3 regions of the Microbacterium zouquanmingi genome follow, and region 3 is predicted to be linked to each of the others. Evidence: predicted binding sites of a transcription regulator. Region 3 holds the regulator's gene; each other region holds the start of a gene.

Region 1 (2,266 bases), on a different contig from region 3:
GGTAGCGTTTTCTCCAGCGAGTCGGGTTAGACTGGCGATCCGTTCGGAGGAGACTTCGGTGAGGGAAATGGAGAGGAGGTTCCAATGATTCTTGTACGACAGGAAATCGGCGACGTGCTGAGGGACTTCCGCCTGCAGAAGGGGCGCACTCTTCGACAGGTTGCGAGTAAGGCATCTGTTGCGCTGGGTTACCTCAGCGAGGTAGAGCGCGGCCAGAAAGAGGCCTCCAGCGAGATTCTCGCTTCGGTCGCTGAAGCGCTCGATGTGCCCATCTCCATCATCATGCGCGAAGTCGGCGACAGGATCTCTGTGCTCGAGGGCATTCAGGTCTTCCCTGACGTGGTTCCCGATGACCTTATGGCGTCGGTCGAGCCCGAGCTGTCCCTGCACTGATACGACAGCGGATTCAGCGAGCCGATGCGACGCAGTGAGTTTCTTCGTGCTGTCGAGGATGAGTTCGGGCGGCGTTCTGTCACCCTCCTGAACGACCTCGTGTTGAGCGCGGTGGGTAATCGAACTCCTACCGAGGCGCTTGAGGCGGGTGTGCCGCCACGAGACATCTGGCTTGCGCTCTGTGCCGAGGCGGACGTCCCTGCGGAGCGCCGTTACGGAGTCGGACGGCTCGAGCCGCGCAAGTAGTGCTTCTTCGCAGCGGGTGCTGTGTTCGTAACCGGATGCTGTGTCAGCGGCGTGTCGTCGAATATGTGTTCGATGTGCGCGTATCGTTCTGCACAAGTGGTCTCGAGGTCTCGTTGTCCACCGTTCGTGGCATTTCCGTCCCAATGTCGGAGGTCCCTCGTACGGTGATTTCAGGCCAAGAAGCCATACGCCTTGTCGGAGAGTCCGTCCCAACCGGGGCGGCCGCGACAGCCTATAGGCGGCACCACGCGAACACGAGGAGCACACATCATGCCATCAGCAGCAGACCGCGAGAAGTCTCTGGAATCAGCTCTCGCCCAGATCGACCGCCAGTTCGGAAAGGGCTCGGTCATGCGGCTGGGCAGCGACGAGCGCGCACCAGTGGCCGTCATCCCCACCGGATCCATCGCCCTCGATGTCGCGCTCGGTGTCGGCGGACTCCCGCGTGGCCGCATCGTGGAGATCTACGGTCCGGAATCCTCCGGTAAGACCACGCTCACCCTGCACGCCATCGCCAACGCGCAGCGCGCCGGTGGCATCGCCGCCTTCGTCGACGCGGAGCACGCTCTCGACCCCGAGTACGCGAAGAAGCTCGGTGTCGACATCGACGCCCTCCTGGTCTCTCAGCCCGATACGGGTGAGCAGGCCCTGGAGATCGCCGACATGCTCGTTCGCTCCGGGGCCATCGATCTCATCGTCATCGACTCCGTCGCGGCGTTGGTGCCTCGCGCTGAGATCGAGGGCGAGATGGGTGACTCGCACGTGGGTCTGCAAGCACGCCTCATGTCTCAGGCGCTCCGCAAGCTCACCGGTGGTCTGAACCAGACCAACACCACCATGATCTTCATCAACCAGTTGCGCGAGAAGATCGGCGTGTTCTTCGGTTCTCCCGAGACCACGGCCGGCGGTAAGGCGCTGAAGTTCTACGCCTCGGTCCGCCTCGACATCCGCCGTATCGAGACGATGAAGGACGGTACTGAGGCCGTGGGCAACCGCACGCGGGTCAAGGTCGTGAAGAACAAGATGGCACCGCCCTTCAAGCAGGCGGAGTTCGACATCCTGTACGGAACGGGCATCTCACGTGAAGGCAGCCTGATCGATTTCGGTGTGGAGCATGGTCTCGTGAAGAAGTCGGGCTCGTGGTACACCTACGACGGCGATCAGCTAGGTCAGGGCAAGGAGAACGCACGCTCGTTCCTCATCAAGAACGCCGATATCGCGTTGGAGATCGAGACGAAGATCAAGCAGAAGCTCGGCATCGGCGGCGCAGTTGCGCCTGAAGCGGTGCCTGCGGCTGACGAACTCGCGCAGCGTCGTCCGGCCTGATGAGTTCTGCACACGATGACGGGGGCGAGGATCGTCTCGCCCCCGTCATTCCACTCTTCAGCGGCAAGATGATTCCCGCATCAGAGCTGGCACGTGATGAGGCCTCCACCGAACCTCGATCGACAGCAATGCCGGCGCATTCCTCTGCCCCGGGTCACAGGCCCCCGCAGAGACCAGAAGAAGCCGATCCCGACGACGTCATGCGGCACGCAGAAGAGGCGCTGGTCCGCAAGTTGCGGGCACGCTCCCTGTCTGTGTCCGAGGCGCGACACGTCCTGCGCGGACAGGGGCTCGATGCCGC
Region 2 (2,266 bases), on a different contig from region 3:
GAGCGGATTCCCGAACGTATCGATCGTCACGGGCACGAATCCGCTCTCGCACATCCGCTGCTCTGCCACCGCTTTCGGCACGGACATGGAATGGTCTTCGCTGTGCGCGACCGCGGCGGGGTGACCGTCGGCGTCGACGATCTGCACGAGCCGCACTCCGGCCTGACGCGTTCCGAACACGTTCTTGGCGTCTGCGAGAGTGCCGGCGCGGAGCACATCCATGATCAAGTCGTATGCGAGCTGGTCGTTCGTGCGGGTGTCATCGACGAGAGACGCCGCCCGCTCCTCCTCATCAGAGTCCACGAACCGCGGACCGCCTCGTCGCGGCCGCAACGCCGCGGAGAGCATGGTCTCGACAAACAGATCACCCTCGTCATCGAGCGCCATGCTCGCGTGCTTCTGTCCATCCTGATCTCGGTACGTGCGGAAGGATCGCTTCTCGAACCGCGCCAAGTACCGTGCCTCGGCGCCCTCCGGATCGAGCAGATCACGCACCGTGCGCGCCTGCTGCAGGAGTTCCTCCACTGTCCTCACGGCAGCTTCTGCGACGAGGTGCTCCGCGGCCTGCGCCCATGTCACGCGGATTTCTTCCCACGCTTCGCGTGAAGCTTCGCTCATCGCCCCCACACCGTCGATCGCCGGCGGCTCACCGAGCCCCCGCCGGATCGCGTCGAACTGCGCTGACGTCAGCGTTCCACCGCGCAGGGCGTGGTTCAACGGCTGGAACCACGGTCCGCGCGCAGCGCGTTCCTCGTCTCCCGGATGCAACCCGTTTGCCGGCAGACCGTCCAAGGGTGCAGCATCCGCCCCACCGCCCGCAGCATCCGCCCCACCGAACCATTCCGAGCGCCCGTCATCGAGCAGGGCCTCACCGACTCGCGCCTTGCGATTCGCGTCTGCCTTCGTCGACCCCGTCACGTTCTGGATCAGCGCCGCCGCCGACCGGTGGCCGCGCGACTGCGATAGCCCGGAATGCCCTCGATCGCGCGTCGAGCGCGCGGCGATCACGCCCGCCGCTACCACCTGAATCTGCTCGGCCTGCGTCACGAGATCAGATGCCTCTTGAAGAACTTTTACGACGTCAGCATCTGCCATCGCCATCAACGAGGCCTGTGCGTCTTCTGTCCCCTCACCGCCGGCAAGCTGCCCACGCAGGGTGGGGATCAGCGCCGCGACGTCGGTGAAAGTTGCCATACTTCATACTCTCAGCCACCACCGACATTGAAACAAAAGTTCGCAAATCTATGGATAACCAACTATGAAGCTCGACCCCGGTGCGGAGGGGGTGCACCGAGGTCGAGTTCTTCATCTCTCGCCGACGAGGCAGGCCTCATTCGGTCGTCTCTCGAATCGTAGGTTCGCCATCTGACATCGCGCTACGGGGGCATACCCCCTGATTCGCATCAGACCCTTCGGGTTTCAGCGAGCGCCGCCCCTAAAGCCGCCGCCGAGCAATAGTCACACCAAGGGTGACATCACTCGCACCCGACGCCGTCCCCATCACGGTCGAGCTTGCGACTGTAACCGGGATCGCCGGCATGGATCGGCGCCGCTCCCGCCGCGCGCACCGCATCGCAGTTCTTGTAGTACACGTCCGGCGCGGGAGCGGGCGCGGGAACCGGAGCGGGCTCAGCAGGCGCGAAGGGCACCGGCTCAGCCGGAGCAACCGGAGCAGGCTCAGCCGGCGCGACCTCGACAACCGGTGCGATCACCGCATACGCAGAGGTCAGCGCCGGCTCATCTGCACACGCCGCGAGCACTCGCGCGATGGCATCGCGCTCGGGCTGCGTGACCCATAGTCCGTAGGCGGCCTTCACCGAGACCTGACGCGCGACGTACTCGCAGCGGAAGCTCTTGTTCGACGGCAGCCAGGTCGCGGCGTCTCCATCGCCCTTCTGTGCATTGGCCTTTCCGTCGACGGCGAGCAGGTTGATCGGATCATTCGCGAACGACGCACGCTGATCAGCGCTGAGCGCCTGCGCACCCTTCTGCCATGCATCCGAGAGCGCGACGACGTGGTCGATCTGCACGAGTTCCGACGTGCCCTGCCCGCGCGAGAACCCGATGATGTTTCCCGTGAATGGGTCGTCCAGCGTGCCCGAGGTGACCTTGCAGGGTCCGGAGCGGACGACGCCTGTCAGCTGCGTGGCGAGCGTGTCGTTGCGGGTGTCGCATCCGTTGCGGTCCACGTCGAGCCAGCGTTGCCCGAACTCGTCGCGGTCGTATCCGGTCTTCGCCGCTCGTCCCTTGACCGGCAATGTCCCCA
Region 3 (2,266 bases):
CGTGTCGCCAGGCATGACCGTAACCGTCTCGAAGGAGGCCGTTTGCACGACGTCGCCGGATGCGATCGCTGATCCGCCGCCGATCGCCGCAAACGCGATTCCCGCAGCAAGAGGGAGGGCCGCAAGAGCGGTCACCACACGGCGACCGCGCGTCGTCAGTCGGAGCCGTGTCGCTGAGCGAACGGGGTGGACTGCCGGGGCTGCGATGCTGATCGTGCTCATGGGTTTCTCCTCTGCCTCTTTGGCGTAGCGTTCGCATTCGGCACTCGGCCGGGAGCGACGAATGCGAAGCTACGTACCGAATATATATTCGAATTCGAACATCTGTCAAGATTTATTCGAAACCGAGCAACCAAAACATCGGACACGCTCGAACAGATCTTCCGAATCAGGCGGTTCCTCGGATACGGTTTCGATAACCACACCCCACCACGGGCCACAGACATTCGAAGAGCAGCCCCGGAATCGCGCACGAAGGAGCACCATGAGCGACATCTCCGCCACCGACGCCGAGGCGCCTCGCACTCGTCGGCGCAAGAGTCTCAGCCCGAAGCAGATGGCCATCCTCGAGGTCATCCAGACCTCGATCGCGAAGTACGGCTACCCGCCGAGCATGCGCGAGATCGGCGATGCGGTGGGGCTGAAGTCGCTCTCGAGCGTCACCCATCAGCTCGGGCAGCTCGAGCTCAGCGGCTATCTGCGTCGCGATCCGGGAAAGACGCGCGCCATGGAAGTGCTCATCGACCTTCCTGGCACGAGCGGCGAGAACCCGGCGGACTCCGCGACTCCCGTGGGCGATGCGGCGATGGTGCCGCTGGTCGGTCAGATCGCGGCCGGAATCCCCATCACCGCAGACCAGCAGGTCGATGAGATCTTCCCGCTCCCCCGACAGTTGGTCGGCAAGGGCGACCTGTTCATGCTCAAGGTATCCGGCGAGTCGATGATCGACGCCGCCATCTGCGACGGCGACTGGGTCGTCGTGCGCACGCAGAACACCGCGGAGAACGGAGAGATCGTCGCGGCGATGCTCGATGGCGAGGCGACCATCAAGACATTCCGTCAGCGCGACGGTCACACCTGGTTACTCCCCCGCAACACCTCGTTCGAGCCCATCCTCGGCGATGATGCCGTCGTGCTCGGCAAGGTCGTTGCAGTGCTGCGCGCGGTCTGATCTTTCCGCCGCGGCCGCATCCGCGCCGGGGCAGATCGGCATGAGCTCGCATGTCGGTCGTCCCGCATAGGCTCGAAGCATGTCCCACCCGTACGGAACCTGGCCATCGCCATTCGCACCCGCTGACATCGCCGCATCCAGCCCGAAGATCGACGGAGCCCGTTTCGTCGGCGACGAGGTGTGGTGGGGTGAATCCGTCCCCGCCGAGAAGGGACGGGTGACGGTACGCAGCTCCACGGGAGAGGTATTGCTCCCCGCACCGTGGAGCGCGCGGTCGCGCGTTCACGAGTACGGCGGCGGGGCATGGACCGCGGATGCCGAGCGCACGTTGCTCTTCGTCGACGCAGGCGATCAGCGGGTGTACGCGAGGCGCCCGGGCGAAGAGCCGCGCCCACTCACCGCTCCCGGTCCGAACCATGGCGGCCTTCGAGTGCAGAACGGCCGACTTCTCGCAGTCCGCGAGGATCTGACAGTCGATCCGCGCCTTCGCGCGATCATCGAGATCCCCACTGATGGCTCGGCGGCTGACGACAACACACACGTGCGGGTCATCACCGAAGGAAATGCGTTCTACGCGCACCCCGCGCTCTCACCGGATGGCACGCGCATCGCCTGGGTGCAGTGGCCAGATGGCCAGATGCCGTGGCAGAGCGCGGCGCTGCGCGTCATGTCCCTCGATGACGGCGCCCTCGCCTCCACACACGCCCGTGCCTGCCTGCAGCCGGAATGGCTGAGTGACACCGAACTCATGTACGCAGACGACCCGACTGGTCGCTGGGCGCTTCAGCGACTGCAGCTGGACGGCATCCGCGCATCGGAGCCGACGCCATTCGCCCCTGCCGATGCCGACACCGGGTATGGACTGTGGGTACTCGGCAATCGCTGGTACCAACCGCTCGCCGACAGCCGTATCGTCGCCGTGCGCACCAACGGTTCAGACGAGGTTGTGGTGATCGGCACCGACGGCACTGCGCGTGCGCTTGATATGCCCGCGAGTGCGCACATCAGCGTCGATGACGCCACGGGCACTCGCGTGCTCCTCTCCGGCGGCGGCGCAGCCGTCACCGCTGGCCTGTGGAGTGTGGACGTCGATTC

What was found. Region 3 encodes LexA, which represses DNA repair genes until DNA is damaged. Its sites were predicted from a motif close to TCGAACANNTGTTCGA; they were not measured.
Region 1: the regulator LexA is predicted to act here: its motif matches at 697-712, upstream of recA (recombinase RecA).
Region 2: the regulator LexA is predicted to act here: its motif matches at 1,223-1,238, upstream of ACTU6U_RS01680 (HNH endonuclease signature motif containing protein).

What each region holds. Positions count from the first base shown of each region.
Region 1 is NZ_JBQPQZ010000002.1:222,130-224,395, forward strand. Features, by position in the region: gene ACTU6U_RS05200 (helix-turn-helix domain-containing protein) at 85-393, shown strand; gene ACTU6U_RS05205 (DUF3046 domain-containing protein) at 418-639, shown strand; gene recA (recombinase RecA) at 910-1,965, shown strand; gene ACTU6U_RS05215 (regulatory protein RecX) at 1,965-2,266, shown strand, end outside.
Region 2 is NZ_JBQPQZ010000001.1:372,816-375,081, forward strand. Features, by position in the region: gene ACTU6U_RS01680 (HNH endonuclease signature motif containing protein) at 1-1,194, opposite strand, end outside; gene ACTU6U_RS01685 (GmrSD restriction endonuclease domain-containing protein) at 1,476-2,266, opposite strand, start outside.
Region 3 is NZ_JBQPQZ010000004.1:28,276-30,541, forward strand. Features, by position in the region: gene ACTU6U_RS09575 (LysM peptidoglycan-binding domain-containing protein) at 1-222, opposite strand, end outside; gene lexA (transcriptional repressor LexA) at 485-1,171, shown strand; gene ACTU6U_RS09585 (S9 family peptidase) at 1,251-2,266, shown strand, end outside.